Linked DNA regions of Longibacter salinarum. The main gene of each other region encodes a partner of the protein of the gene in region 2 in a complex. Links are inferred from orthologs where the notes say so. Each region holds a gene or a part of one and is shown on either strand. Other genes may lie near its edges. The genes, in order: xseB and xseA.

What was found.
Region 1: the proteins of xseA (region 2) and xseB are in contact, whole or in part, in a cryo-EM structure (PDB 8TXR), measured with the Escherichia coli proteins. The link is inferred for Longibacter salinarum from one-to-one orthologs.

The regions. Positions count from the first base shown.
Region 1 is NZ_PDEQ01000006.1:14,617-30,131, forward strand. Bases 12,615-15,515 are described here. They hold xseB (exodeoxyribonuclease VII small subunit), read right to left. Parts: upstream 14,232-15,515; coding sequence 13,998-14,231; downstream 12,615-13,997. Other genes in these bases: CRI94_RS11930 (DUF421 domain-containing protein), read right to left, coding at 12,615-12,681; CRI94_RS11935 (hypothetical protein), read left to right, coding at 13,105-13,887; CRI94_RS11945 (SDR family NAD(P)-dependent oxidoreductase), read left to right, coding at 14,460-15,242; CRI94_RS11950 (L-lactate dehydrogenase), read right to left, coding at 15,397-15,515. Also shown: CRI94_RS11870 (nuclear transport factor 2 family protein), read left to right, coding at 36-401; CRI94_RS11875 (hypothetical protein), read left to right, coding at 792-1,202; CRI94_RS11880 (class I SAM-dependent methyltransferase), read left to right, coding at 1,832-2,632; CRI94_RS11885 (hypothetical protein), read left to right, coding at 2,771-3,358; CRI94_RS11895 (DUF305 domain-containing protein), read left to right, coding at 3,963-4,454; CRI94_RS18030 (CsbD family protein), read left to right, coding at 5,514-5,720; CRI94_RS18090 (lmo0937 family membrane protein), read left to right, coding at 5,846-5,989; CRI94_RS11905 (AI-2E family transporter), read left to right, coding at 6,263-7,432; CRI94_RS11910 (hypothetical protein), read left to right, coding at 7,555-8,229; CRI94_RS11915 (DUF1206 domain-containing protein), read right to left, coding at 8,400-9,239; CRI94_RS11920 (AI-2E family transporter), read left to right, coding at 9,724-10,752; CRI94_RS11925 (CNNM domain-containing protein), read right to left, coding at 10,900-12,024; more of CRI94_RS11930, read right to left, coding at 12,163-12,614. UniProt on the Escherichia coli protein: Bidirectionally degrades single-stranded DNA into large acid-insoluble oligonucleotides, which are then degraded further into small acid-soluble oligonucleotides.
Region 2 is NZ_PDEQ01000004.1:369,018-384,565, reverse strand. Bases 5,860-8,793 are described here. They hold xseA (exodeoxyribonuclease VII large subunit), read right to left. Parts: upstream 8,026-8,793; coding sequence 6,694-8,025; downstream 5,860-6,693. Other genes in these bases: CRI94_RS09950 (low molecular weight protein-tyrosine-phosphatase), read left to right, coding at 8,509-8,793; CRI94_RS09965 (YjbQ family protein), read right to left, coding at 5,860-6,002. Also shown: CRI94_RS09980 (FtsX-like permease family protein), read right to left, coding at 1-2,190; CRI94_RS09975 (ABC transporter ATP-binding protein), read right to left, coding at 2,242-2,949; CRI94_RS09970 (carotenoid oxygenase family protein), read left to right, coding at 3,435-4,838; more of CRI94_RS09965, read right to left, coding at 4,926-5,859; more of CRI94_RS09950, read left to right, coding at 8,794-9,012; CRI94_RS09945 (DUF3177 family protein), read right to left, coding at 9,022-9,576; CRI94_RS09940 (nucleoside deaminase), read left to right, coding at 9,739-10,710; CRI94_RS09935 (septal ring lytic transglycosylase RlpA family protein), read left to right, coding at 10,876-11,343; CRI94_RS09930 (cupin domain-containing protein), read right to left, coding at 11,359-11,724; CRI94_RS09925 (acetoin utilization protein AcuC), read right to left, coding at 11,836-12,972; CRI94_RS09920 (CBS and ACT domain-containing protein), read right to left, coding at 13,032-13,691; CRI94_RS09915 (S24 family peptidase), read right to left, coding at 13,812-14,558; CRI94_RS09910 (DUF58 domain-containing protein), read left to right, coding at 14,953-15,548. UniProt on the Escherichia coli protein: Bidirectionally degrades single-stranded DNA into large acid-insoluble oligonucleotides, which are then degraded further into small acid-soluble oligonucleotides.

The DNA.
Region 1 (15,515 bases), on a different replicon or contig from region 2:
CTTCCGGTTGCATCACAAAACCATCAGTAGACGGAATGAGTCCAAGAGACGTTGTTCGACAATGGGTCGATGCCTTCAACCAGGCAGACCCAGACGCACTTGCTGCACTTTATGCTGAGGAGGCCGTCAACCATCAGGTTCCGGAGGAGCCGGTCGAAGGGCGGCGCTCGATTTTGGAAATGTTTGAGCGCGAGTTCGAAAATGCGGATATGACGTGCATCGTAGAGAATATTTTCGAGGACGGCGAGTGGGCCATACTGGAATGGCGAGACCCACTCGGCCTGCGCGGCTGTGGCTTCTTCAGAGTCAAAGGTGGAAAGATCGTATTCCAGAGAGGATACTGGGATAAGCTGTCATTCCTGAGGCAGCATGGCTTGCCCATTCCGGATACAATGGAGTGATACCCCGGTTACTGCTGTTCCCGCCGCTTGCAATATGTCATGTGGAGAACGCGCTGGAGGGAACGGTCATGTGCTGTTCCACTCCTGCAATAAGCTGTTCCACTCCTGCAATACACAGCGCAGCCGGGGGCGACGGCCACCCGTCAGAGGTCCGACGTGGACATTCCGGAGGACCTGTGCACTGCCAGATGCTTGCGTGTTGATACGTCCGAAGGGCCGAAGCATGGAGCCTGTATTACGTCAGGTTTCTCCCGAGTGAATCGGCGCATCGGGGTGCCCGTGTTACGATAACCACGTTTGCTCGACGCACAGAACATCTCTCCGGTGAACGTGACCTTCGGTCCAGGCTCTTCGCAGGTTTTCGCTTTTCATCAGATAACGGACCCAAACATGTTCGACCGAGCGGTGCACGGGATTCTGTTTTCCATCCTGATTTTTCTCCCGGGATGCTCCAGTTTTGGTGATCGTCCCGACTTTGGACGTGATATTGAGGTTGCTCCGGTCGCAGTACAAACGTTTGAGGTGAAGGAGCAGTCTGGTTTGTCCATCACCTTCGGGCTAACGGGCGAATGGCGAAATACGTGCGGCGAGTTTTCTCGTGTTGAGGCGAGCCGTGAGAGGATGACGTACTCTGTCACGATGTACGGTCAACAGCCGATCGGAGTCGTTTGCGGAGATGCGTTTACGCCGATATCCGGAGAGTGGAGTACGACGGTGCCAGCGGAGGGAACCTATACGTTTGAGTTCCAACGGAACGATGCTGCACCGATCGACACGACCCTCACGTTCGTGACCGAATAAGCCGATCGGCGCGCCTCCGTAGCCAAATCGTTTGCCGAATTTTGGTGATCCTATAATTCGCTGCTCAGCTATCACCGATCTTGCGTGCGCTACAGACCGCTTGTCCGTTGCATCTCGTGCTTCCGCGATATCATGGTGTTGTTCGCGATGTGTACCGATTCTCGCACCGAAACAAATTAGCGGGTGATGGCAGAATATCGAAAGCGCATCGGGGGCGGGAAACACGATTTCTGGCATTGGTGCCGAAACTGTTCGCGGGATCCGATACGCGGGAACGGTCCCTTCCCTCGTTATGTGACGCGAGAGCATCCTCCCGAAGGCGGCAATCTGTGCGGCGATTGCGAAAAGCTCGTACGAATAGGTCAATGCCGAGACGGTCCTCAGCGTGGTGATGATGCATAATGAGGCGGTTGACAGCGTCAACGATCGGCTGCGTCCTTGGCGTCGCCCGGACGTTCTCGCGGCACGGAATGGCCGCCATACGAGACGCATCGTGTCCGGCAACCTCTGAAATAAGACGGACTCCCCGTATCTGTCGAGCGAGTGCGGTAGATTGATTTATCGCAGGAACCAGGACCTGCTCCCTTGCACGTGCCGGTTGATCAAACGGGGGAGACATCATGGCCGTGATGAATCGATCTGAACTGCAAAAAACAGCTCAAGCATATGAGGATCTCCTCGTGCCGGCGCTGTTTGCTGATTGGGCTGATCATGTTGCAGAAAGCGCCGCCGTCCAACGGGGTGATCGCGTGCTCGATGTAGCCTGCGGGACGGGTGTTCTGAGTCGTGCCGTCGTTGCGTACGCTGGTGAAACAGGGTCGGTAACCGGCGTGGACCCGAACCCGGGAATGCTCAGCATTGCGCGCACTCTCGAACCGGAGGTCAACTGGACCGAAGGCACCGCCGAATCGCTGCCCTTCGATTCGAACCTGTTCGACGTAGTGCTAAGCCAGTTTGGCCTGATGCTATTCGAGTCTCCCGTGGCGGGGCTCAAAGAAATGTATCGTGTGCTCAAACCGGAGGGCAGTCTACGCGTTGTCGTGTTCAACTCCCTTCAGCATCTTCCGGCGTACGACGCGATCGTGGATATCTATGAGCGTACAGTCGGTCCGTCCGTTGCCGAAGCACTCCGTGTTCCGTTCTCGATGGGAGATCCAGATGATCTCGTCACCCTCTTCGAGCAGGCCGGTATCCATGGCGCGGTCGTATCTACCGGGACGGTCGTAGCTCGCTTTCGGAATATGCGTCAAATGGTGCTTTCCGATGTCAAAGGATGGTTCCCGTTCGCGAACATTCACCTCGACGATCAAACCATCAACAGCATCGTTGAGCGGGCCGAACATGAACTCGATCGATTTATTCAGCCGGAGGGTGGCGTGCGTTTCGATGTATCTGCGCACATGGTTCGTGCTGCGAAGGAGGTGACGTGATAGGCAAGGTCCTTGGAAATCTGGCCCGGCTTACATCACACGAAAAAATTCTCTTCGTCCGCTGCAGGTATTGCGAAGCTTTATATTTTAAAGTAATCTGAGTCTGTGGTGACACCAGGGTTCAAGACAACAGCGAATATGCATACGCGGGAGACAGCAGGTGCAAACCAGGACAGCAATCATGCGCGGTCATGGCAGCAATGGCGACGAGTTGCCTGGACGGTAGCCGGTCTGGCTCTACTCGCCCCGCTGCTGGCCATGCAATTTACCGAGGAGGTCGCCTGGGGCGTGGGTGACTTCGTTCTGTTCGGGGGGATGTTGTTGCTTGCCGGCGCCGCAGTCGAGACGGTCATCCGCACGAATCCCTCATCCATCTATCGTTACGCCATGGGAGGGGGACTCGGCGGCGCGTTTCTGCTGATTTGGGTGAACGGAGCCGTCGGGTTGATCGGCGCGGCGGGCAATCCCGCGAACCTGATGTATGCAGGTGTCCTTGCCGTCGGCGTGATTGGTGCTCTCGTTGGTCGCTTTCGAGCGCGCGCAATGAGCCGTGTTCTGCTTGCCATGGCCGTCATCCAAACGGTCATCATGGGAACCGCCATCGTGATGGAGTGGGGGCAGCCGAGCAGCGGTCCGGTGGAACTTGTTGTCGCGAATGGCGCGTTCGCCGGGATATGGCTTGTGTCGGCCTGGCTATTTCGAAAAGCCGAACGAGACGGGACGTAGAGAAGAGCGCGTCGCGCCGTGCGATCGTTCTCGGGCGAAGGGTCGCGTCATCGTCTGAGGAGAGAACGGTGACACAATGGATGATCTGCGTCTTCTTGCGACGGACTCGGCCACGGACCAGACCACGGAGCAACTTGTGGTTTATGCAGGCAAGGCCTGTAGCCGCTTTGCCCGTGTTGTGGGTACCCGTTCAGAAGAAGACGTGACACGGTCGCTTGCCCCGGCTCTTCGCGATGCGGTAGTCAACGCGGTGCTGCCCTCTGTGTGAGAGCCCATCCATCATGGCGGCCAGTCCTTGCTCGATCTTCGACTCATGGGGGCTACCGCGCCCGATCTGCACGGCACGATGTGAACCCTGGTCTTCGCTCGGGCAAAGGTTCGGTGTTGTTCCTGGTGACTCTTCGACCCTCGCATCGGAGACGGGGAATGCGCTCCGATTGCATGGTACCGGCCCGTCTCAATGGTCGCTACGTTACGAAGCACATCGTCTTCCAGTCGATTCCGCGCGCACGACCTTCTCATCGATCGAGGTGACGTAATTGTGGAAACGAAAAGCAAGACACGCAAAAACACAGATCGGAGCGGCTACGGGCGGTTCTTCGCTATGATCGTCACGGCGATGGTAGCCATGTTCGCACTGATGTACGCGCACTCCTATCAGATTATCGGGCACGCCTGGTTCAGCGAAACCCGCCTGTTCATGACCTTGCTCATGGGCGGCTCCATGATGGTGATCATGCTGTCGTTCATGCTCGGGATGTACGCGAGCCGACGAACCAATCTTGGGATTTTTGTCGGTGGCGTGCTGCTGATGGTGCTTGCCGTCTGGCTCGTACGGAGTCAGATCACCGTGAGCGACGTCGACTACATGGAAGGAATGATTCCACACCACTCGATCGCCATTCTGACCAGCGAGCGTGCGCAGATCGACGATCCTCGCGTTCGCAAGCTCGCCGACGAGATCATACAAGCTCAGCGGAAGGAGATCAGCGAAATGGAATGGCTCATCGATGACATCCGGACCAATGGGATTGCGAGTACCGAGGCCGCGGCAGAAGCGCGTGCGGTGCCAACGTTTGGCGAAGCGAGCGACTAGCCAATTGGGATGACGCGGTGGGTGGACACTTGATACGTCACGTCTACTATGTCCGTGTCTTCACCTTCCGATGCATGGTTCCGGTATTGCATTCAGCAAGAGTTCAGTGCACGCTCACTCGGGTCTGATCTTGTATGGATGTCTCGCGACGAACACACTCTTATGTGGAAGCTGTACGGATAGCGCGGTTGGTTACATGGGGGAGGCCGGCGTACCGAGACCGCTCGTCACAGGCACTCTTTCGCATTTACAAGAGACCGATCGTCGTGACGAGCGCACCGTTGTAGTAAGGCGTGTAGCAATCAGTTCGAACAGATACCACGCCGAATAGCGTTTCGGCTGAATCGGTGGCCATAAGTAAGATGTGGTGTAGGTGAGATATTTGTGTATGGATGATAGGCGTCGAAAATATATAGATCCAGTCGATCGTGTCGTTAAAAGAGCTTCGGATATGGATCGGAAGTGATGAATATCCTGTTTTATAACAATATAAAAACCCTCGCTTAATTGATTAAATAACTTTTGATTAACATGATCTCTTTTGGGTGTATGTCTGTTTCGTTCAGCTAGCTGCAGAAATTAAAATTACAAGAAGCCGTCAATTGCGCGCTCTGGATCATGTCGTGTGCGCTGTATACGGGTCGAGTAATTTTGAGTGGATGCCGTCCGCCTACTTCAATTCGGCTCCCCGTCGACAAATGTCAGAGTCTGATGCTTGAGATGGATTTCGATTTTATGCATATCTACTGAGTTTAATACAGTACAACGTTACCTAAATCAGTCATTTGCGTTCACGCTAATGTAACAGCAGTTGTTGTGATATGAGAAACCATCTTTCGGTTTGGTCTGTGCATGTCGCGACTTGAGTACGCAACGTGTGAGTCCTCGAGAGTCAGAGGCTCACACCAGGTTGACCACATGATGTATTCGCGAGCGTTCTGCGATCTGTCGGACGACGCACAATCGATCCATTACGGGTGGATTGTCAATTTCCCGAACCGGATTGTCAATCTAAATGCTCGCGTCGATTTTACACTCAACACGCAAGAGGGAAATTTTATGGCCGGACCGAAAGAGCAGCAAGCGAAAGGAAACTGGAAGCAGCTCAAAGGCAAGATCAAAGAGGCATGGGGCGTCCTCACGGATGACGATCTGGACCGGTATGAGGGGAAACGTGACCAGTTAGAGGGTCACATCCAGGAAAAAACTGGGGAGTCGCGGGAGAAAATTCGGAAGAAGCTCGACCGGATGTCCACGCGACGCTAGCTACAGCAGGAGATGGCTGACACGGGATTCAGCCCTTCGCGTCTTGGTGGTCGAGAATGTGCCGCCGAGGCGCGACAGGGTGCTCCCGACCTTGCATTAGAGAAATCATATCGAGGACATAAACTATGATCTGGACGATCATTCTGATTCTCGTCATCCTGTGGTTATTGGGATTCTTTGGGGGCATAGGGGGCAACCTGGTCCATATTTTACTGGTCATCGCCCTGATCGTACTCATCGTTAATCTGGTTCGAGGCCGCGGGGTCTAGAGAAACCAAATCAGTGTAATCCATAGTGCGGATAGCGCCGGTTCGGCGAAGGCGTACGTTTCGTGGCCGTTGTGTGCATAGGCATATGCATAGCCTCGTTAATCGGGGAGGCAACGACCACGAACGACGTCCCGGACCGGCTAGCCGTATGTTTGTTGCCGAAGGATGCTCTGCTGGACGTACACCCGGCAGAGCATGATGGAACAGAGGTAGGGATTTGAACCATCCGGATGGTGTACAACACCGAGTAGTCAACTTGATCGGCCTTTTTGCATGACTGACCCCGAACAACCCACTGCTGAAGACGACATCACATCTCAACCGGAACCGTCTTCAGACTCGCAGGACTCACCATCATGGATGCAGCCCGATATCACGGAGCTCGGTCGGAAGCTGAAGAATTCGCTCGGCGTCGTTCAGGGAGCCGTCGTGGGGCTTTTCATCCTTGCTGCCGTTTTCGCGCTCGATGCGGCGGCGGCCTTTGTGATTCCGATCCTGGTGGCGCATCTCCTCGACCGTCTCTTATCCCCGCTTGTGCGTGGAATGGGAAAGGTGGGCATTCCCAAGCCTATGGGAGCTGCAATCGTACTGTTCGGCTTTGCCGGCATCATCGGCGGTGGGGTGTATTACCTCTCCGGGCCAGCGATGGAGTGGGTCGAGTCCGCCCCGCGCAACCTGCAGATTGCTGAGTACAAGTTGCGCGGCATGACGGACGCTCTGGAGAAGATGCAGGAGGCAGCGCAGAAAGTGGATGAAGCGACCGACATGGAGGGGGGAGAGTCCGGGCAGACCGTACGTGTTCAAGAGCAGTCGACCAGCGAACTGCTGATGAGTCAGGCTCAGACCTTTATCTCGGGGCTCCTCATTACGTTATTCCTGCTCTTCTTCCTTCTGGCAAGTGGCGACCTGTTCCTGCGAAAGCTCGTGTCGGTGCTCCCCCGGTTTCGGCATCGACGCAACGCCGTCCGAATTGTCCGCCGCACGGAGGAAAACCTGACGCACTACCTGACCACCCTCATGCTCATCAATACGGGGCTTGGTGCGGCACTCGCAGCCGCCATGTATTTGTTGGGTATGCCCAATCCGTTGCTCTGGGGGGTGCTCGGTGGGCTGTTGAACTTCATCCCGTATATCGGACCGCTCGTCAACATCGTGATCGTAACCATCGTCGCGCTCGTGAGCTTCGAGTCCGTCACGTATGCCCTATTGCCCGGGGTCGTTTACCTGATTATCAACGGGATCGAGGGAAGTGTTGTCACACCGGCGCTGATGGGTTGGCGATTACGCCTGAACCCAATCGTCATCTTCATCGGGCTGACATTCTGGACGTGGATATGGGGGATTACCGGTGGCCTATTGGCCGTTCCTTTGCTGGCAACCATCAAGATTATTTGTGACAGCATCACCGTACTCCGGCCCGTGGCCGTGCTTATGGGGCGATAGTGCCGGGGGGGCACTCGACCGAAGCACGCAACTGTACGGCGTCCACGTGCCCTGCCGGCATCGTTGTTCTGATCCGCCATCACTCTTCATCACCAAGAGCAAGGTATCTTATGTATCTCCACATGCTCAGAACGCTGTACGATCAGTCCGCTCGTGGACTGCCTCTCCTCGGTCGGCCGGCAGACGAGGCCCGGTATCTCCGGCCCATCATGAATCACGACGAGGCAGCCCGACACATCATTCGGCGCGCCGTGACGGTGAGTGGAACGACCGGGTTCGTCATGGGACTGCCCGGCTATCTCACCATGCCCATCACGGTCCCGTCAAATGTCGGAGGCGTGCTGCTCATTCAGCTGCACATGTGCGCAACTCTGGCGGCGCTCCAAGACCATGATCCGCATACGGACACCGTGCGCGAAGCGTCCATTCGGTGCGTCCTCGCTACGCGCGATGACATTGAGGTCGACCGCGCAGATCGAGGACCGGGGTCATCCACCACGTCAAGAACGGAGCACGACCCCGATACGGGCGATGAAGAGGTTATTGGGCTCATTGACCGGTTTACGACAAAGCTGGGTGAGCGTGGCATCCGGTTTCTCGGTGAGCAGGCGTTCCGACTGGGGAGCTATGCTGCCCGGCGGGCGAACCACGCGTCGCGCAGTCTACCCTTACTTGGCGGAGCCATTGGCGCCATCAGCGATGGCATGGAGACCCGGGCTGTGGGGGATCGAGCCCAACGCACATTTAGCGAGCTCCCGTCCCTCTCCGGTGGAGACCCGCGTGGGCCCGCAGCGTGATCTCCAGGGTTGAATAGGGAACGGGAGACATCAGAGCATGATGCTGCGTCTGATCAATAGAGATAGTTTGACCATAACGAGAGGCGGAGATACATGCGTGATCTCCGCCTCCGGCTATTTTAGGTGTCTGTGCCCTTCGATCGAACGTGTGGATCGCCCTGGTTGAGATGTTAGCCTGCCGGCTCGGCGAACCGGCGATATCGGACGTAAGAGAAGCAGTAGATAGCGTAGGCAATCAGGCCAAGAGCTACAAAGCCCAGCAGCCACGGACCATAGGGTTGCCGGGCGACGACCTCCAATGCCCCGCCGAGGCCTTTGGTCTCGCTTGGATCGGCCTGTAGCGCGGCTTGAACGAGAAAGATGCCGATGATCACGAAGACGATGCCTCGCGCCGTCAGACCCCACTGACCGATGCGTTTCGCCCACATCCGCGTATCCGCGTCCATGTCGCCGACGCTGTAGTTCTTCATAAAAGTGGCGTTGGCCGCACGGTAGAAGTGATACAGCCCGACGCCGACGACGATACAACCGATGATGCCGATGATCCATAGACCGTACGGCTGACTCATCAGTTCGGCGGTCACAGCCTTCTTGGAGGAGCCGCCCCCTCCGCCGGAGCCAATCAGGAGCTGTGCCGCGTAAAGCCCGAGTGCCAGGTTCGCAAACCCACTGACCGCAAAGCCCGACCGCTTGATGACGCCTTCAGTATCTGTGCCCTCATGCTTTGGATCCATCGTCGCAAGGATGAGGCGCCAGGTGGCATAGCAGGCCAGCCCAAGGGCGACAAGCGCGAGTCCGACCTGGCCGAGCGGCGCCGACCCGATTTCCCGAATTGCTTCGCGTGTACCGGTTGCCGATCCGCCTGCGCCGAATGCAAGCTGTGCCGTCAGCGTGCCAATCACAGCATAGACCACCCCCTTTGCCATATACCCTGCCCGGCCAAGGGTGTCCGTCCACCCGCTAGATGTCTGCGTACCCGCTGTTTGGTACTGTTTTTTCCTGACGCTCATTTTTGGGTCCCCCTGTGCTGGTCGTGTAGCCGCGTGAGACTCATACAGGCGACCCCTTCAGATGTGTGGCGCAAACCCCGGTAGTCGTGGGGGACACACTTGCTTATTACATGTACAACGGCCCTTCACCGAACACGCGACGTACGTTTGTTCGTGCTTCCAGTGTCGGAGTAAACCGTATTTTTCGGGAGCCGTCGTTACGCGAGTAGTGACGTGTCCGGGCTCTAGTTACCGGACCGTTTTGATTTCAAACCGGAATGTATCCGTATGTCATCGACAAACGGATCTCGTACGTCCCGTGCATTTGGAGCAGCCGCGCCGGGAAGGCTGAAATGACCTACGCTCTAATGAACGGGTCCGGTAGGTAGGTTTCCGGGTTTCGTATCGTCCGACACAACTTGCGCAAAATCAGGGCGGCGTCGGTTCGGCACGCCCTGCGGTGTCATGCTCCTTGCCACCCGACTGCAAATAGAAGTCAGATCGAATGGATACGCACCTGCACCCTTACACGCGCCGGGTACTGATCGCCGCGGCTATCCTTCTGGCCCTCGTCATTTCCGTCCTTCTGCTGCGGCAGATCGCGTCGGTGCTTTTGCTCTTTTTCGCTGGCATCCTGGCGGGTGTATTTCTCGACGGTCTCACAAGCAAGCTGCACGACTATTCTGGGATTCCGCGGGCGTGGTGCCTTGGGATTGTGGTTACGCTTCTCCTGGGCTTCTTCGTCGCCTCTGTGTGGTACGCCGGGCCGCGAATTGACGGACAGATTGATCAACTCGGAGAGCGGATTCCAGCGGCGCTCGATCGCCTTCGCTCGAGTATCGAGCAGTACGAATGGAGCCGACGATTGCTGTCGGGTTCGCCGAATTCCGGACAAGCGATGTCGTTCGTCGCCGGAGGCGTCAGCAGCATTGTCGGCGGGCTCACAAGCGTTATGGTCGCCTTGATTATTGGATTGTACTCGGCCGTCAATCCAGATGTGTATATCAAGGGCGGCATCCGCCTTCTTCCGAAGGCGCGTCGCGAGCGTGGACGAGCGGTTGTTCATTCTCTCGGCCAGGCGCTACGGTGGTGGCTCGTCGGACGGATTGCCTCGATGGGCGTTGTCGGTGTCCTTACCGCCATCGGCCTGTGGATCGCGGGGATTCCTCTGGCGATTGTACTGGGACTGATCGCCGCGCTGCTCTCGTTTGTCCCTTACATCGGGCCCATCTTGTCAGTCATCCCAGCGGGGCTCGTTGCGTTTGCGGAAAGCCCGACCAAAGTGGTTTATGTCGTCATCCTCTTCGCGGCGGTCCAGTTTCTTGAGAGCTACGTCATCACCCCGCTGATTCAGGAACGAGCGGTTTCCCTGCCGCCTGCCGTCCTGATCGGCTTCCAGGTGCTCATGGGAATTGTGGCGGGAGCGCTGGGAGTGTTTATGGCCACGCCCCTGGCTGTCGCCGTGATCGTGCTCGTGCAGATGCTGTACATCGAAGATGTGCTCGGCGAACCGGTACGCACACTGGGCGAATAACAGGGCCCGAGCAACGTGCGATTCTTGATAAATAGCCCTCTAGGCATTCGCCGACCGTCGAGCCAACGGTTCTGAAATGGCCCTTGCAGGTATGGAACGTGCCTTCTGGTCGAATCATCTGCCGACCCGAGATTCAGATCGCGATGATTATTCGGGGTGGGTCTGCATCCATTGATCGACTTGGGCTTCATCGTCGAGCGGATCTTTCACTTCTCCGGCAATCGACTCGAAGGCATCGGTAATCGTGATGAGACCGACGATTTTGTCATCGTCTTCCACGAGAGCCAACTCCTGATTCCGCTCCTGCAGATAGTCAATTAACCGGCTGATGCTAGCAGTCGCCGGCACGATGACTGCTTCAGCCGCAAGGTCTTCGAGGCTCACGTCGCCATCGCGCAATGCATTCCAGTCGCGAAGGAGCGATGCGGCGTAGATCGTGCCAATGACGTTGTCGAACGAGCCGTCAATCATCGGATAGCGGCTGTGGACGTTATCGGCTGCAATCGTCAGGTTCTCATCGAGGGTTTTATCCGTCGACAGAGAAACAACATCCTCGCGTGGGATCATGATTTCGCTGATGGGGCGCTCCCCGATCGTCAGCGTATTCATGATCTCCTGCCGCCGGTCCACCGGAATATCCTGAGAGCGCATGAGTGCAGCCATCTTTCGCTTTAATTCCGTCCGGCTCCCAACCTGAGTAGAATCCCCGTCCACGCCCTCTACCTCCTGCTCCGCTTCCGTCCAAGATCGACTGATTTCGACGCCGAAGAGACCCAGCGTCTTTTTCGCAAGCCCATCGCCGAAGAGAATGAACGGGTACGTAATTGTCGTCCACCAGTAGTGGAGCCAGGATGTGTATTTCGCGATCAGCTTCGGCTTTTCGACACCAAGATACGTCGGGGCCTGCTCGCCCCAGATTTTATGGATCAGATTGATGATGACGACGGCGACGACGACGGAAACGATCGATGTGGTCTCGCTTCCCAGATTGAAGACCGCCACGATGGGTTCGAGAATGGCGGTAACCGCTGGTTCGGCCACAATGCCGAGGAGGATGCTCGTTGTCGTAATCCCGAGCTGGCAGCCGGTGAGGTAGATCTCAAGTTGCTGTGTCATCGACCACGCGCGCTCAAGGCCCGCGTGTCCGGTGAATTCGTCCTGATCAAATTGGGGAACGCGCGTTAATGCAAACTCCGTAGCGACGAAGAACGCATTTGCGAGCGTCAGCAACACGCCGGCAATGAGGCGAATAGTGAGCTCGGCAGCAGGCATGAAGAGGGTGGTCTGTAAAACAAAAGGCGAAAGGGGCACGAGAACGGTGCCCGAAGAGGTGCTCCGACGACGCTGTGCATCTAACACGTACGACTCAACGCGTGGAGCTGCGCCGAAATATCGAGGCGTTGGTTCAGCTTACCCGAGAGGCGTCGAATCTAGATACGCATCCTTGTCACGAATGCCGTGGAGAATATCGGAGTCGATCGGAGGGGCCTCGGGATCGGCGTGAAGGACGGACACGTCCCCGGTCGACTCCACGACGACGGCGCGCACCTGATCCATACGGGTTACGTTCGCCTCGCGAAGTTTTGCGTACAGGTCGTCCTTTGTCATCTGGACGCTCTTCATGTTCTCTGTTAGAATGTCCGGGCCAATCATGACGAGCACAGGGGCGTTGTCGACGGCCTCGACGACGAGGGAGGAACGAATGCGCAATTGCGACACGCCATACTGAATAAGAAAGAGTGCCGCGAGTGCGACGACAGCCTGTGCGAGAGGCGGCTCTTTCGCGAGAACGGTGCTGGCGAGAAGCGAGCCGAACGCGACCGTGACCGCGAAGTCGAAGCTCGACATTTTCGAAAAGCTCCGCAGGCCGGCCAGCCGGGTGAAGGCAATCAACACGACGTAAATCCCGACGGCCTTGATCAGGACCATGAGGGAAGCACTAAGATTCGTCGTAAGCCACGACCAATCCATAATAGATTTCGGATCCGGATGCCAGGATTCCAGCAGGCGAGCGAGGCGGTGGACAAAACAGGCGTTTCGGGCAAACACCTCTAACCAACATGGTGGCTACTTCACGCATCCAATGGCAAACAGAGCAGGGGCCCGTTACGAAAACACTCCAGATATGACAAACTCCTGCACAGAGCCAGCATATCGTGTGGCGAGCCGGTGGTACGGAGTCGTTCGGCCGAGTTGACATTCCAACGCTTCGGGCGAGGACGTTCTCCGGCGTGTAACGATCGTTTGGTGGCGGCGGCGTAGGAAAGGAATCCGCCCACGAAAAGGGACCCCCTTCCGTCATACGCTCGTGTGACCTACCGAATCGACTCCACGTCATGACGGCACCCTGTGATGCGCGAACAAACGAAAATAGACTGCCGAGTCTTAGAGAAATGGAGCCCTCGTATTCTGGCGAAGGCCGTCGTTGGTATCGCAGTCCTTGGCACGCTGCTACTCGTCTTCGGTTGCGGGAGCGACGCTCCATCGCCGGAGTCTGATGCTCCGGTAGATTCCGTGACCCAGGCCGAGAGGCCGAAACCCGGTACCGATCAGGCAAGCGGAGACACGTCTGCTACAGTTTCTGATCCGTATACCGTTCGCGACACGCTTTCGTATGAGACGATGCTCGCTCGCGAAAAGGCGGCGGTTTTGTACCGGGGCGATGAAGTTGTCGACACCATCGATGCGGCGTTTGGAGTCCAGTCGATCGGAACTGATTCCGTCATCTACCTTCCGGTGAAGAAGGGGGCACGCGGGCCACAAGACACGTGGCGCGGTCGACAGATCTATGTGCTTCGCACTGGAGGGGGAGCGACGACGCCCATCGAGCAGTCCGTTCCATGCTTCGATGCCAACTTTTCCTCGCCGGCGGTTCTGGATAGGGCGTTCTACTACTGGGGACTTTGCACGGCGCGGGGGAAGACCGAGGTGTATGCGATGCGCTACCGGTTCGATGCATCTGCGCCCGTCGACTCCACGCATCTACAGACCGGTCTAACGGCCACGGATAATCGCTTCCTCCTCAAGCCACCGTCCATGGAGGACAACTTGCTTCGTTTTCAGGGGGACGGACGGGTGTGGATGCTGGAGGCCCGAGAGATGAGAGTTAAGTCGTCGTCCTCCTTACAAAAATAAGGTGCCGGAACGCCCCGTTCGTGGCGTGAAATAACGCGTGGCCGATGATATGCAGGTCGCTTCCGTCGAGCGCTGGCTATCCGAGCGATTAAGGCCCGTTGGGCGGAGAATCATGGGTCGAGATCCAATTCCGCGATGCGCTGCTCTGCCTTGTCCAGGCGCTCAAGACAGGATTTTGCGAGAGCGACCCCCTCTTCGTATGCAGCGAGCGATTCATCGAGGGCGGGCGGATCATCTTCCAGCGTCTCGACGATGGACTCAAGACGTTCGAGCGCAGCTTCGAAAGAGAGTTCGTCGACATCGTCGACGTTGGGGGCGCTAGCCGCCGATGGGGACTCGGACATGTCGGTGACAGGGAAGATAGTTGAAACGTGAGGTTGTTAGATTGCACGTTAGCGCTCAGTTTGTCAACCTTTCGCCAGCAAACGTCATCGTGCGTGCCATCAACGCGTCAAAGTTTGCACGAAAAGGACGCTGTATGATGGAAAAAGTCGAGCGTAACCAATCCTTTGAACCGTGTTGTAGGTTATTGTACGCCTCTGTCGATTTCTCGAATGTAAGCTAGCGAACATATGGATCTCGGATTGACCGACAACGTCGCCATCGTAACCGGTGCCAGCCGTGGCATTGGCAAAGGTATCGCTCACGCCCTCGCCCGGGAAGGCTGCTCGATTGCTATTTGCGCACGAGGGGCGGACGACTTAAATGCTGCAGCGGACGACATTCGGGACCAAACCGGGGCCGATGTCCTGGCCATTCCGATGGACGTCACCGATCCCGATGAAGCCGATCGGCTCGTCGAGGAAACGGCCGACCGCTTCGGCGCCATTCACCATTACGTCGGCAACGTCGGCGGAAACCGGCGCGGGACGTTCGCTGAGCTGTCTGACGAGGACTGGAAGGATCTCATCGACCTCAACTTGATGTCGCACGTCCGTGTCGCCCGGGCGGCGGTCCCGCACATGCGTGAGGCAGAAGAGGCCGGGTCGATCACGTTCATTTCGTCTATCTTCGGTCGCGAGCTTGGTGGCGCCGGACTCTCGCTCTACAACACGACGAAATCTGCGCTGATCAGTCTCGGCAAGGTCATGGCGCAGGAACTGACGCCCGATGGCATCCGCGTCAATACGGTCGCTCCAGGGTCAATCCGCTTCGAGGGCGGGAGTTGGGATCGCCGCGTGAAGGAGCAGCCGGAGAAGATGAAAGAGTTTATCGCAGAGAACCTGCCGATTGGGCGGTTTGGGCGCGTCGAGGAGGTGGCCGATACGGTTGCGTTCCTCGCCTCTGAGCGGGCAAGCCTGATCACGGGAGCCTGCATCAACGTGGACGGTGGACAGTCGCACTCGCTGATCTAGTCTAGACGCCACGTGCGCCGATTGCCGTTAGCTGTACGAGACGACATGCTTCCAACGTAAAACGCGCTCCCTGTCGCCACGTGGCGGGGAGCGCGTTTCGTATTGGCGAGTGTGGATCGATCGGCAGTGTGTGCACGACTCGATCACAATCCGTTCAAATCTCCAGACCCTCGCGACTTTCTCGGAGCGCATCCGCAGAGGCTCGGAGAGCGGCTTCTTCCTTCGAGGTGAGCTGCGGACTCACGTGTTCAGCGACACCTTCGATGCCCACGA
Region 2 (15,548 bases):
CCGTAGAACCGTCGTGATCGTGAATGTGCGGTCGAATATCTCCAGCGACGTCTGGCGTAAGGCCCGATTCGACCGGATAAACACGTCCTGCATACCGGCGACGGCCGAGCGCATGTTTGGAATGATCGTATCGGGGTCGATGCCTTCCTCAAGGTAGAGCGCGATGCCGGAGTAGCCGCTATCGTCGTAGTAACGCGTGTATGTCTGCCGGCTCATCATCACGACACCAATGTCAGAGCCGTAGTCGTAATACACGCCTCGAATCGGAAATTGCGTGGGGCCACGGTCCGTCTGGAGGCGCAACGTATCGCCCACACCGACACGATACTTGTAGCTGTAGGGTTCAGACACCAGGACGAAGTTGCCTGTGTCGAAGTCTGGCCAGATCTCGTCTGGATCGCCAGACTTAAAGCGGTAGATATCTGGTGTGCTTGGGCCCATCTCAATTGCGACAAGTTCGCTGGATCCGTCCTCGCTCTGGACTTCGGTTCGGCGTACCGAATGGGCGCTTGACACGCCGTCCATCGAGCGGAGTGTGTCCACGACGCCGGGTTGAAGCGACGCGTCCGAGCGCCGGAAGACGAGGCTCGGCGGTTGCACGTACACGTCGGCCTGAAGCGACTGTGTGAGCCACGTCACGACCGTTCCGCGAAAGCTGTCGATCATGACGCCGACGCCGACAGTAGAGGCGATGGCGATGGTAAGCGCTGCGATGGCGACGCCCGTGCGGCTGAGCGTGGTTGCAACGCCACGTGAAGCCATCCGGCCGATGACTCCAGCGAATCGTCCGAGGATGGGGCGGGCGATTCTCGAGGCGGCGAGGACGAACATCGGCGTGATCAGAGCCGCTGCGACGAGCACCAGGAGGAGCGAGATGTAGCCGACGATGATACTCCGTGTCGGGATCAGCAAAAGAGCACCGCTGACAGCACCCAGCGCCGCTCCCGCAAGGGCGAGGCGGGGGGCGAGATCCTGAATGCCGCTCTCCTGCGTCGACCGTCGGAGGACCGTGCTGACCGGTGCATTCGTTGCCTCTCGGGCCGGGGCGAGAGCGGCTACTACCGTCGTTCCGATGCCGAGAACGGCGCCCTTCACGAGCGTGAACGGGGCGATCGTGAGCTCCCGGACATTGACGACGAAGTACAGATCGTTGATGGCGCGCGTGATGAGCTGCACGAGCCCGAATGCCATCGCGATGCCCATCAGCAGCCCGATGATGGTGCCCGCCAGTCCAAGCAGAAAGGCCTCCCCGATGACGACGCCGAAGATTTGTCTCCGGGTCACGCCCAGTGCGCGGAGTCGCCCGATCAGCCCACGGCGCTGCACGACCGAGAAGGTCATCGTGTTGTAGATGAGAAAGGCACCGACGACGAGTGCAAGTAGGCTGAGGGCCGTCAGGTTGAGCTCGAACGCTCGCGTCATCTGCTCCACGGTCTGCGTGCGTGACTCGGAACGCCGTACTTGTGCTCCGCCGGGGAGGGCGCTGCGGATCCGGTCCAGTTCTTCCGATCCCGCTCGCGTATCCGGTACGATCAGGTCGATGCGGCTGATCTGTGCGTCGAGCTCGAATAGGTTCTGAGCCGTCGAGATGTCCGTGATCAAAAGGTTCGCCGTGGCCCGGCGTGTCCGCTCGTCTTCCGGCTGGACCAGGCCAGCGAGCACGAGTCGATGGACGACCCCTTCAATTTCGAGCCGGAGCGTGTCGCCGGCGGCCAGGCCCATTGAGCGCGCCGTCGGGGCGGAGAGAAGCGCGGTCTCGGCACCGATAAAATCGCTGAGGGCAAGAGCCCGCGTGCCCGTTGCAACAAAGGGGCGGAACGGGGCTTCGGCGAACGGGTCGATTCCCAGTACCTGCATGGTACGCGACTCGGCATCGACGGTGGCCGATGCCGTATCTGCCGCGAGTTTCGCATAGCCCTCCACGACCGGAGCAGATTTTTCGACACCCGCATCGACGCGCAGTGATCGATACACGGAGTCGTCAAGTGCTCCCGCAGCGCCCACGACCTGATGGGTTGCCTTGCCCGTGACGGTTTCCGCCGATAGCTCGAAGGCGCGCGCGGCGCTCGTGTTGGCGAGGTCGATAGCGACGACGACGGCCACACCGAGCGCGACGCCCAGCACGGAGAGGCCCATCAACAGCGGGTGGCGCAGCAGGTACCGGAGACTCGATTTCGGAAGAAGACGCACGGGGGAATCGAAGGGCGAAGTGCAAAGGTCGAAGTGCGAAGGGCTGGGTTGTCAGTCTTCCACGAAGTCCGGAACGCCATCTTGAAGCTGCCCGCCGTGAAGTGTGAGGCAGCGGTCTGCCTCAGCGATGAGCGTGCGATCGTGCGTCGCGATCAGGATGGTTTTCCCGTAGTCGCGCACGAGCTCCGTCAGCACGTCCATGACCTGTTCCCCGGTTTCGTAGTCAAGGTTGCCTGTCGGTTCGTCGGCAAGGATGAGGAGCGGATCGGCAGCCAGCGCGCGAGCGAGGGCAACGCGTTGCTGTTCGCCTCCTGACAGCAGATCCGGGAAACTGTCCGCCCGGTCGGCAAGTCCGACGCGATCTAGCACATCCATGGCGCGCTCCTTGTCATCACCTCGGCCGGCAAGTTCGAGCGGCAACGTGATGTTTTCCGCAACGGTAAGTGTCGAGATGAGGTTGAACGACTGGAAGATGAACCCGATATGCTCTCGCCGAAACAGCGTTCGCTCCGTCTCCGATAGGGTGGTGAGGTCGGTATCGCCGATCACGACGCGACCGCTCGTGGGAAGGTCGATGCCGCTGATCAGGTTCAGGAGCGTGCTTTTACCGGCTCCGCTCCGACCCATAAGCACGACAAATTCGCCAGACTGGATTTCCGCATGCAGGTCGCGCAGGACCGTTCGCTCATGCTCGCCTTCCTGGAAGGACTTTGTGATGCCGTCGAGCAAGACAAGACCTCCGTCTGTAGACGTAGACATGGAGGAAGCGGGAGAGGGAGAAAGATCCATAACCTGTTTGGCGGATGCAGCGTGAAAAAGTGGGCGTAGCCATTCATGTCTATCACTAAATCCTCTCGCAATGACGCAATAGACATGGTGCGAAAGATTAACCAAGCCTGGTGTTGCTAGCACCGACCGTCGGGAGGTCTGTACCTTTGGATGGCCGAAGGCTGTCCGGCAAACAGGTTCTCATCGTATAGATTCACTGTGCAGCGAGGCGGCAGCGCGCCTGAACTTCAGACTCCGTACGTGGGTTTGATCTTTCCAGCCACGGGTCGATTGGACCGTGGTCGACCGGGCTTGTTCGTTGCATGGACTGGCGATCGGCGCCTTCCAGATGGAAGTCCCCACATCGTAACCACCGTCAATGTTGTGCGGAGGCGGGGACGAACCGGCGGGTCGGCGTTTGATTCGATGCGAGGCGGGCGGCCATTCTCTGAACTCTATTCATTCTACTCTCGAGCATGATGGCCTTCTCCAGCGGATTTCAGAGCCTGCGCAACGAAATAGCCGTCGAGGAACTGTCGATTGAAGGGCACCTGCCGGATTGGATTGAAGGCACCCTGATACGTAATGGGCCCGCGCAGTTCGAGGTGGGGGAGGATACGTACAACCACTGGTTCGATGGTCTGGCAATGCTACATGCGTTTCAGATCGAAGATGGTAAGGTTGGATACCGGAACCGTTTTTTGGAATCAAACGCTCGGCGTGAGGCGCTGAAGAAAGGTCGGATCTCTCGAGCGGAGTTTGGCACGGATCCGTGTCGTTCGATTTTCGGCCGTGTGATGTCGCTTTTTCGGCCTCGGCTTACAGACAATGCCTCCATCAATGTGGCAAAGGTGGCGGGCCAGTGGGTGGCGATGACGGAAACGCCCCTACCCGTCGCATTTGAGCCGAAGACCCTCGAGACGGTCGGCGTGGTCGAATTTGCGGATGATGTCGACGCCCAGGTCACGACAGCCCACCCGCACGTTCACCCGGACACGGGGCGAACGACCACGTACATGGCCACGTTTGGGCGGCAGTGTCAATACCATATTGTCACGGTCGATCCGGGGAGCCGGCGGCGCGAGGTTCGCGCGACGCTATTCGTGGATCGGCCGAGCTACATGCATAGCTTCGCCGTTACGGAGAGGTACGCCGTGCTCTCCGAGTGGCCGCTCCGCGTGAACCCGCTGGATCTTTTGCTCGAGGGAAAGCCGTTCATCGAGAACTACAACTGGGTCCCGGAGGAAGGAACCCGGTTTCGGGTCGTCCGACTATCGGATGGGGAGGAAGTGACGCGGATTTCAGCCCCAGCTGCGTTTGCCTTTCATCACGTGAACGCGTTTGAGCAGGGCGACTCGGTAATCTGCGATGTTGTGACCTACGACGACGCGAGTATTATCGACGCGTTGTATCTCGACCGTCTACAGTCGGACCAACCGACGCCGGCTGTCGGACGCCTTCAACGCTATCGTCTACCGCTTGCGGGCACGACGAAGTCCGTGAGTCCGACACCGATTTCTGATACGCTGCTGGAATTGCCGCGCGTGCATGATCGAGCAGTAGAGGGCCGAACGTACCGCTACGTCTACGGGGTAGGCGCCTATGACATCGGCAACTTCACCGATCAGCTGGTGAAGATCGATGTGGAAACGGGAGCGGCCGAGACGTGGCGTGCCCCGGACACGTATCCGGGAGAGCCGGTCTTCGTGCCCGCTCCAAACGGGCGAGCGGAAGATTACGGCGTCGTGCTTTCCGTTGTTTTCCAGCCGGAGGAGAATCGGTCCTTCCTTCTGGTCCTGGATGCTCACACGTTTACCGAAGTTGCCCGCGTACCCGTGCCTCACGCGATCCCGTTCGGTTTCCACGGCCAGTTTATCTGAGGCAAATAGATCAGGGTTCGAGCGTCCCGATGGATCGGGGCCCGAACCCTGTACTGGCTGGCATAAAATGTATTTCGTGCGTGTGCGCTACTCGAAGCGCGTCAGCTTGACGTTCAGGCGGCGGGCCTCCGGCTGAGATTTGCGCCACTGCACGAGGATCGGGCTCTGGTATCGACCCTGGACGATTGTACCCTCACCGTTGCGCTCATCTTCCGTCACGAGCAGACTGACGGAGCGCTTCATGCGAAGGAATCGTTCGGCTGGAACGGCAAAGCATTTGTCGATCACGCGTTCGACGAGCGACTCGGAAAGGCCGAGCGTGTCGAGTACGCGGTTGACGAGGCGGACAAGGTCGTACTTGGCGTAATTTTTTACCTTGTCGGGGACGGCGGCCGGGTCGCGCAGCATGTTGCGCCCTTTGCGGGCCATGAAGCGGAGCGGGTCGCGGAGCACCTCGGCCAGATCGTGCTTCATGAGCAGCGTCTCGTACTCATTGACCGTGAGTCCCGCGTGCGTCTCGTCCGTGGCGAGATCGATGTGAACACGGCCACGCTTGATACCGTGCTCGGCAAGCAGCTCGTGAAGCTGGTCGAACACGCCGAGTCGCGGATCGCGGAGACTGATCGAGTCGATCGGGTGACTGGACACCGGCACCACGATTTCCGACTCCGTGACGAGGCGCTCGTCGTTGTACCCCAGAACGGTCGTTGTGCGCTCGCGGCGGTCGTGGTTATCCTTGTTGATCCCATCCAGATCAATGAAGAAGACCGGTCGGGCAGGGTCACTCGGATACGTGACACAGTTCTCGAGCCCCGAGCTGATAAACGTGAGGTGCGAATCCGCATTGCGAGGCTCGGACTGGCGCTGAGCCGGGCTCAACTCGCGCCGGAGATGCATCTGGTCGTGACGGTATTCGGCGCCAAATGGAAAGAGCTCCTGAAACGGCTCCAGAAACTGATGAACCGAGTCATCGCACCGACCGAGACGATTGCAGATGGTTTCCTCGAGGAAGCCCGCGGTCGTGTGGTGCGAGCAGTATAAGGCCCGCTGGTGCTCCGCGAGGAAATCGCTGGAGATTTCCCGGACGCGTTGATTCACATCGATCACATCGACGCGACGCTCCGGGCGGAGTTGAATCGTAAGTTCAGTGGGGGTGGATGCCATGGCATCACGATTCTGACGACAAGAGTCCGGCCTCGACCGTCCGCGCGCTGAAGCGCAATATCGCGGTCACGAGACAGGGAAAGAAGGATGTAGCCCCCTCAGGGGACATCGCCGTCCTTCCCGGGTCGCAGTGCAGAATGCGGGCACAACGAGACGGTCGGCGAGGAGACGGACGGATGGCACACGCGGTAAGGGGAACCCAGCGTGAAGCGTGGATGTGAACCGGCTTCCTCCAAGTGCGAGGAGGCGCGGACCACCCATGCGAACGCGGGTTTGTGTGGTCCATCAAAATCCGTCCGATGTACAGGTCATTGGCGGGGCAGTTCCATAACCGCCGTGCGTCGCAAGATGAGTGCGCGCGGTAAAAGATGCGATACCGCAATGTAATTTATGCGTACAGGTTGTTGCGATATTCAGAGACGTAGCAACGCGGTAAAAGAGGGCGCACGTCAAATAGCCGTTCCCGGCCAATGTACCGACCGTTTCTCACCGAGCCTCTTCGCGGCGAGATGCATCAAGGTTGTAAGCCAACCGGTAGGACAGTGAAAGTATATAACGCTCTCCGAGTCGAATTATTTTCGGGAAAAGTTGAAAGTTGGCCTTCGCTACCTCGGCATGTCGCGCGAAGGTGGCGCGTACCTCGTGTCGCATGAGTGTCTGCAGGGACATGGTACGCTGGATGTACCAGACCTTATTCGTCGCCCTCATCGACGATATCGGCAGACCGATGTCCGTCGTCGAGTCGAATCTGGACGCGATCTCCTGTTGTGAGGTTGGCCACCGATCGGACGATCTGTCCGTCGCGCTCGATCATGGCATAGCCCCGGCGAAGAGGTGCCTTCGGGTGGGCGGCGCGGATCCGGTCCTGCAGGCGCTCTACCACGTGGCGCCGGCGCTCAATCATCCGCGACGCGCTCCGGTGCAACTGCTCCACGATGCCATCGACCCGTTGCTGCATGTCGCGGAGACGTCGGACGGGTTCGTGGAACGTGCGCGAGTCAATGAGGTGGCGCACGCGTCGGCGCGTTCCGTCGATTGGACGCATCGCGGCGTCGCGAAGGCGGTCGGTGAGCCCGCGGATCTGAAGTTCAAGATCCCGTCGATCCGGGACAGCGATTTCAGCAGCCATAGACGGCGTTGCAGCACGCTCGTCCGCCACGAAGTCTGCGATCGACACATCGGTCTCGTGCCCGACGGCACTGATAATCGGTATGTCACTATCAGCGATCGTTCGAGCGACGACTTCCTCGTTGAAGGCCCACAGGTCTTCGGCCGAGCCGCCTCCACGTCCGACGATCAGGACCTCAGGACGCTGGTCGTGATCGAGCGGGACCGCGTTGAATCGGGCAATCGCGTTTGCAATGGCCTGTGGCGCATCGATGCCCTGTACGGGGACCGGGCAGAGGATCACGTCGGCGGCCGCGAACCGGCGCTCGAGGACAGAGAGAATGTCCTGCAGGGCCGCTCCTTCGCCCGAGGTGACGACGCCGATGCGGCGGGGAAACGTCGGTAGAGGCTTCTTGCGGTCGCGGTCGAAGAGGCCCTCCGCTTTGAGTTTGGCCTTTAGACGCTCAAACGCTTCTTGCTGCGCTCCCTTGCCGGCCCTCCGCATCGAGTTGACCAGGATCTGGAGGTCGCCGCGCCGCTCGTAAACGGATGCTTTTCCGGTAATGCGTACCAACAGGCCGTCCTCGGGCTCGAAGTAGATGTGTTGCGTCAGGTAGCGCCACATCACGCACCGGATCTGTGCGTCGTCGTCCTTGAGCGTAAAGTAGCAGTGGCCCGACGCGGCACGTTTGAAATTGGACAGCTCGCCTTCCACACGCACGTCGCCATAGTGCTTTTCGACAAGGGCACCGAGCCCCTCTGTCAGTTCGGTGACCGAAAGCACGCCGTCGTTGTCTACCGTGGATTCGTTTTCGGACGCGGGCGTCTCGGCAGCGGATGACTCTGCCGTGTCGTCGGATGATGCAGGATCGGACGAAGGATCCAGGCCGGCAGAAGAAAAGAGGTCGGCAGCCACGAGGAGAGAGCGGTCAGGAGAATAAAGGCAGGAAAGGTCCGGTAATCGGCATGGAAGGACGTAGAACAAAACGAACCCTGTTTCGAGAATTCAGCACGATCGGCAGGGTTTCTGATTCCGTTTTACGTCCCCGTCACCGGCACGAAGCACCTACGTTTGAGTCAATCTGAAACTGTGCGCGACGTAGGTCTCGAACCGTCGTCCGTGGAATGTTGGTGTTGGCGTGACGTTTCGGAGACGGAGTCGAATGAAGGCGTTCGCAACGGACCAACAAATGCTAAACGATACGGGTTTTCGGTTTTCGGGCGTTCCTCCTGCTCTACAGTCACTGCCTTTCATTGGATCTCACGCGGACCTTGGGCTGCGACCGGGCACACGGTCTTTCCTTTCGCGTTTGGCATGTCCGTGGTTGTGTCGGTTCTCTTCGGCTCAACGACGAAACGGAGCCCCCACGTCCCATCTCATTCACAGCGCTGCATACGCATGTCCGATCTCATTCGCATCCAGTTCGTTTGTCTCGGCAACATCTGCCGAAGCCCACTCGCCGAGGTGGTTTTTCGTGACAAGGTGGAAGAGAAGGGCCTTAAAGAAAAGTTCGACATCGAGTCTTCCGGCACCGGCGACTGGCATGTCGGCGAGGGTGCAGACTCGCGCATGCGACAAACGGCAGACGAATTCGGTCACTCCCTCGAAGACCATCGTGCCCAGCAGTTTCAGGCTGCTGACCTGGAGGCCTACGATCACGTCTTCGTGATGGATAAGAGCAACCTGAACGACGTGCTCTATTTCGACGAAGAGGATCGCCACAGCGGCAAAGTGCGGCTCTTCCGCGAGTTCGATCCGAATCCGGGGGATTACCAGGTGCCCGATCCGTATTACGGTGGAGACGAGGGCTTCAAAAACGTCTACGACATCGTCAGTCGAACGTCCGAAGTGATCCTCGAGCGTCTCATTGCCGAATACGATCTGAACGGGGAGGCCAACTAAAAGCTCAATCTATCGGCGCAGGCGGTAAGCGCTGGCGATGAGGTAGGCAGCATAAACGCCCAGTGCAACGCGTCCATAGCGTCCAAGCCAGATCGGTTCGATATTTGGATGAAGCCAGCTCGCGAAGGTCTTTGGTGGCACGTACCATGCACGGCACATTTCTGAGGCGTCTGATCCAAACGCGCACAGGAGAAGAGGCAACATGTAGATCAAGCCGGCGATGCTGTAGCCCATAGCGATTCGTTGCCAGTCTCGGTACGCTTCCTCTATGCGCGTTTCCGGCAGGAGTGTTCGGCCGCGGAGGATCGTGAGCGCGTCCCCGCGCCAGAGTGCGAGAGGAATGATGGCGCGTGCGAGCCAGCCCGTGACAAAGCCCAACTGAACTTCTCCAATCCAGAGGTAGACCGTAATACCCAGCAGGGCCGATGCCCGCCAATAAACGAGCATGCGGTCGCGCACAGATGGTGTCCTCCAACTCGCGCCCAGGAGGCCGAGAGGAATCAGCACCAGCAATATCACCGCGATAACGAAGTCGGCGTGGATCAGCGTCCGGTAAAGGCTCACGCGAAGTCGACGTAAGAGAGGATAGCGGGTGGGGCGGCACGTCCGCTTTCGTACACGACCGGGTTGGCGTCCGGTGCCGTAGTTTTTGCGTACCGGAGTCGTCCCTGATCGGTCCGCTCCCTTTTGTGATCATTCTTCTACACGAAGATAACCTGTTAACTTATGTCCGTAGACGTTCTTCTCATCGATGCCTTCGGACCTCTCCTACATCGTGCAACGGGTCGTGCTGGCGTCGGGGCGTCTGCACTGATGCGTCGCGCCGTGGATGCCGAGGTTCGGGTTATCGTTACGGACCTGCGCGGTGCAGGCGATGTGGAGGATGCGATCGTTAAGGCTGGGATTGAGGTGCCGACTGGCGTGGACATCGTGCCTTCTTCAGCCGGCGAATCTCCCCAGGAGCGGATTCAGGCGGTCGCGGATCGGGCCGGGGCACATCCCGCGCAGTCGGCAACGGTCGTGTCGACACCGTGGGCGGCTTTCGCGTCCGTCGAGGCCGGGGCAACGGTCCTTGCTGTAGCCAAAGAAAGTGCCGCCGAGTCGTTGCAACAGAGTGGAGCGCGCGGGCGATACGACACCGCACGAGTTCTCGCGGACGATCTTGAGGAGGCGCTGGCCCGATGCGGCCCCCAAACGTTCGCGTTTACCCCCGATCGTTTGAATGCGCTCATGGACGACGCCCTCAAAGAAGCATCGAAGGGGCTGGAGACGAACGAAATCCCGATCGGTAGCACCGTTGTGTCCGGTGATGGCGATGTCCTCGGGCAGGGATACAACGTGGCGAGAAGCACGGGCCGGCCGACGGCACATGCGGAGATGGAGGCGATCGCCGACGCGTTTCCCAGGCATGACCTCAAGTCACAAGACGGACTCGTGCTCGTCACAACGATGGAGCCGTGCGCCATGTGCTTCGGTGCTGCGCTTGAACTCGGAGTCGATGCGATTGTGTACGCGGTTGAGGCCCCGGAAAATGGTGCCGTGGGCCGGTGCACGCCGAATCGAGGACCGGACAGCGTGCATCCTCGTGTCGTTGGGGGCGTAGGGCGGAGCAAAAGCATCGATTTGCTCCGCGACTGGGAGAGTGATCACGAAAACGGAGGCTTCGTGTCCCGACTTTTGGAATCGATTGATGCATAGTGTATCCTGGATCGAATCAGGCAGCCATCAGAATATCCAGCGGCCTGCCGGGTAGACGCGTCGTCTGGAGAACCTCGGCCTCGCGAGATTGGTTGGACGGCCGTCATTTTCTGATTTGCACTCCCTAATGATTCGGGAAGCCCCCTTCATCTTTTCTGTACCGCGATGCACCGACGCGCCCCCCTTTTTACTGTGATCATTTGCCTCGGGCTCATGGTCGCCTGTGCCACGGGGACGACCTCCCCGACCGCAGACGCACCACGCGGCATGACGGACCGTGGTGAGGCCAGCTACTACGCCGATAAGTTCGTCGGTCGCCAAACGGCTAGCGGCGAAGTGTACACGCACCGGAAGCTCACGGCTGCTCATCGCACGCTTCCCTTCGGAACGCGCGTCCGCGTGACACGGCTCGACAATGGAAAGCAGGTTACCGTGCGGATCAACGATCGTGGACCCTTTAAGCGCGGCCGCATCATCGACCTCTCGAAGTCGGCCGCGCGTCAGATCGATCTTGTGACGGCCGGCGTCACCGACGTAGAGATTGAGGTTCTCAATGGGGGGGATGCCTCATCGCGCCCGAGGTCCGACGCCCCCGAGCGCGATCGCGGTGGAGACACGAGCACGTCCTGGTAGCGGGCGTCACAGAAATCAGTCGTCGTCCCGGTTCACGGTATCCGGACTGAATGCGGGCAGACAGATCGCGACGTACTCTGCGCCTCCCTCGTCCGGCGTGCTGTAGCGTATCCACTCGCCCGCCCGCGTTAGAACGGCCTGTCCGGCTGTGACATCGAGCACACCGTCTTCGTGCTCGACTCGAACTCGCCCAGAGAGCACGAGCGTCACCTCGTCGAACTCCGGGCGTTGTCCGGGTTCTTCCCACCCACCCGGCGATGTCATACGAGCGACGCTCACAGATTCATGTCCCGTGTTGATGCGACCGACGTATTCCTCGATGCGCTTGGGTTTCGTTCCTGCGGACTCGACGACGGAGGGGGAACCGATCAGTTCAGGCATGGGGGCTAGGTATAGACGTGTGAAAGTGTCGACGTGTGAAGGTTTGCGCGTACCGTGGCAGCGATTCGACGGTCAACGAGCCAGCGTCCCGGCGTGTAAACGAGAACGGTGTCAGTACCACAGGGGCGCGAGTAGTTCCAGGACGCGCTTGCTAACGCGCTGATTCTGCTGGTAAATGGTTTCCTTCCGTGGAATGTCGAAGGTCTTGTCGGGAGCGTCGTGGAGCGTGGGCGTCAGATCTTCTCCGAGGCGCTCTTTCCAGTTTGCAAGCCAGGCGTCCGGGAGCGCGTCCGGAATCGGATGACCGGTCGCTTTTAGCGCGAGGAGCGTCCAGATTCGAACGGTCGCGTCCATCTGGTACCCGCCGCCCAGTGTAAGGAGGAGCCGACCGTTGCAGTGATCGTCGGCCAGGTCGAAGATGTGATCGAACAGTGTCTCGTAGACGTGGGTGTCGAGGAGGAGATCGGCCAGCGGGTCAGAGAAGTGAGCGTCTGCTCCGCACTGCACGACCATCACCTCCGGCATGAAATTCTCGATGGCGTATGGGACCACGCGCTCAAAAACATCGAGGTAGCTATCCGCCTCCGTGAACGGTTCGAGCGGGACATTCAGCGACGTCCCTTCGCCGGCACCTTTTCCGATTTCGTGGACTGTGCCGGTGCCGGGAAAGAGGTACCGGCCCGATTCATGCAGGCTGATCGTGAGCACATTCGGGTCATCGTAGTGCAGCGCCTGGACTCCGTCGCCGTGGTGCACGTCGATGTCGAGGTATGCCACGCGCCGGCCGGCATCGCGAAGGTGCTGGATGGCGACGGAGAGGTCGTTATAAACGCAAAAGCCGCTGGCAAGCTTTTCCTGCGCATGGTGCAGTCCGCCACCGAGTTGGAGCACGCGTGTTGCCTCGCCCTGCTCGATCCGTTCTGCGCCGTGAAGCGTGCCGCCGACGAGGCTCCGCGCGGCCTCATCCATTCCGTCGAAGATCGGGACATCCGCCGTGCCGAGACCGTAGCGCGACATGGCGGCACCGGGTGTACCTCCGCTGGCCGCTTCGACCTGGCGCACGAACTTCTCTGCGTGAACCGTTAGAATGTCGTCCGTTGATGCCAGCGGTGGTTCGACCATGTCCAGGTCGACATCGAGGTGCTCAAGCAGATCCATCAACATTTCGAGCCGGACCGGGCTGAAGGGGTGCTCCGGACCAAAGTCGTAGTCGCGGTAGCGTGGAGAAGAGAGGACCGTGGTAGACACAGGGGCGAAGGTGTAGGGCCGGGCAGACGATCGAGGGCGAGAATACCGATAGGCCAGCGTCAGGCGGGTTTGGTGATGGGCCAAATGACGTCGAAGCCTTCCTCGCGCAACTCCTCTGCGAGCGCGCGGACGTTCAGTGTGTCGACGCGAAGGATGACGCGGAGGCGCGGCTCTGATCCCTCGGTTTCGGCTTCCGGACCGGAAAATTCATCTTCGTAGTACGTCAGGACCGACCGGATGTCCAGGCCAGCCTCGGCCACCCGCGTCGTGAGCTTCGCCAGCTGTCCCGCTTCATCCACAAGCGAAACAGCAAGCCGACTGCCCGGCTTTTTCAGACCGGTCAGGTCGATGATCGCATCCAGTAGATTCGTCACCGTCACGATGCCTACGAGGTCGTCGCCATCGACGACGGGCAGAGATCCGATGCGACGGGCCCGGAGGAGGCGAGCGGCTTCTTCGACGGGGTCGAGCGGGCCTATGGTGATCACCGATTTCGTCATCACGCGGTCGACTCCCGTCTGGGATTCTACCGGCGATGGATGCAGGCGACTGGTCGAATATCGAAGATCCCGATCCGTCACAACGCCGGTAAGACGCCCGTCATCGACGACGGGAAGGTGACGGATCCGCCGGTCATGCATGATGCGATAGGCCTCGGCGATAGAGGTGTCCGAGCTGACGGTGATGACAGGATGCTGCATCACGTCTTGGACGAGCATGGGCGATTCGGTTGAGGTGATGGGAATGATCGATTTCGCCGTAAGGGGGCTGGCAGGCACGAGAAGATACGATGCCTGCTGCCGCGGATTCAAGGACGAGCACCAGTTCTGCGCCGCCTTTCAGGTTCGTCGGTAAGATCCCCATACGCGGCCCAGGATTTCGATGTCCGCATTAGAGGCGCGGAGTGTATAATTTTTGTGGCTGCTGTTTGGGAAGAGAACATCGACATATTCATCCTCTCGTGGCTGCAGACGGGCGAACTGAACCGAGGATTCGATGCGAAGCAGGTAAACCCCGGGACTGGCGGGCATGGTCGTGTCTTCGACATGCTCCACGATCACCCTGTCCCCCGCCCGAAGTTCTGGTTCCAAGGCATCCGTCTCAGCGATCGTGACAAAATAGTGGCGGTCTCCCCACCGATGCTCCTCGTCCAGTTCTGCATTATCGATTGAGTAGCGCGAGGTGACCTGCGGTCGGGTCCGGTAGTTTGGAAGTGCTGATTGCTCCTCAACGGGCTCCGTGGAGAAGCGGATTACTGGAAGAAGACGGCTTCCGAGAAGGTCGGGTGCGTATTCGAACGCCTGCAGGCCGAGTTTGTCGAAGAGATACGTCCACGTCCACATGATGAGTTCGGAATCGATCTTCCGAACGCTGTAACTCAGAAACCGGCTCAGTTTGCGCCGAAGGTTGGCTTGCTTACTTTCCGCCGACAGGTCACCAACCTCGGCGAGTGCCGTTGTCATCTTCGACACGTTCCCGTCGAACTGCTCTGCGACGACGCGTCGGAGAAAGGCCCGGAATTCCTCCTGCGAATCCTCCGGTGTCGGACCGAGCAGACGATCGATTTGGGTAGAAGCGTCGAACATGGTGGGGACATTGGGTCAGATGAGCGTGAGTTGGGGATAAAGTATCATGTCGGATCAGAGGGGGCAGGGGATCATGATCGCGGTGAGGCTAGACCGTGCGCCATGAATTCGATCGTTCTCTCTGATACGATTCCGAGCAATGGAGTTACTCCATATGCAGATCAGTATATTGGTCGTGCGTATCACACAGTCGTAAGAAGATCCTTGAGAAATGGATATATTCAATTCGAATCTGTGAAAGATACAAGTTTAGGACGAGTTGTTGATGTCAGTTTGTCAAACGCCGTGGGACGACAGGTCATCACGGGGATGAGGGCGTGAAGGGAACGCTGTTCGAGAGGAGGCGTGCATCAATTCCCTTTTTCTGAGCCCGCTTTCGCGCTGCCCGATCCTCATGGCCGACGCCCCTGACGCCCTTCGATATCTCGACCCCGCGGCCGTTGCTCAACTCGGCAACATGGAATTGCGGGCACGTCTGATCGTCGAGGGGTTTATTACCGGTCTCCATCGCAGCCCGTACCACGGGTTTTCGGTCGAGTTTGCCGAGCATAGGCCGTACAACCCCGGAGACGAACTTCGCCACGTCGACTGGAAGGTGTACGCGAAGACCGATCGGTACTACATCAAGCGGTACGAGGAGGAAACGAACCTGCGTCACTACGTCGTCCTTGACACCTCTCCATCGATGCATTACCAGGGAGAAGGCGCGGTCAGCAAGCTGGTCTATGGTGCCTATCTTTCGGCCGCGTTGCACAACCTGATGCTCAAGCAGCGCGATGCCACCGGACTTATTGCCTTCGACGAGTCCGTACATACGATGCGGCGACCGAAGGCCACGCCGGGGTATTTGCGTCCACTTCTCATCGAGTTGGATCGCATCGCGTCGTCGGAGGCCAGCGGCACCCGAACGAGTGCGGCTTCCGCCCTGGACGAAGTTGCGGAGCGCATCAGCCGGCGGTCGCTTGTCGTAGTCATTACCGACCTGTTCGA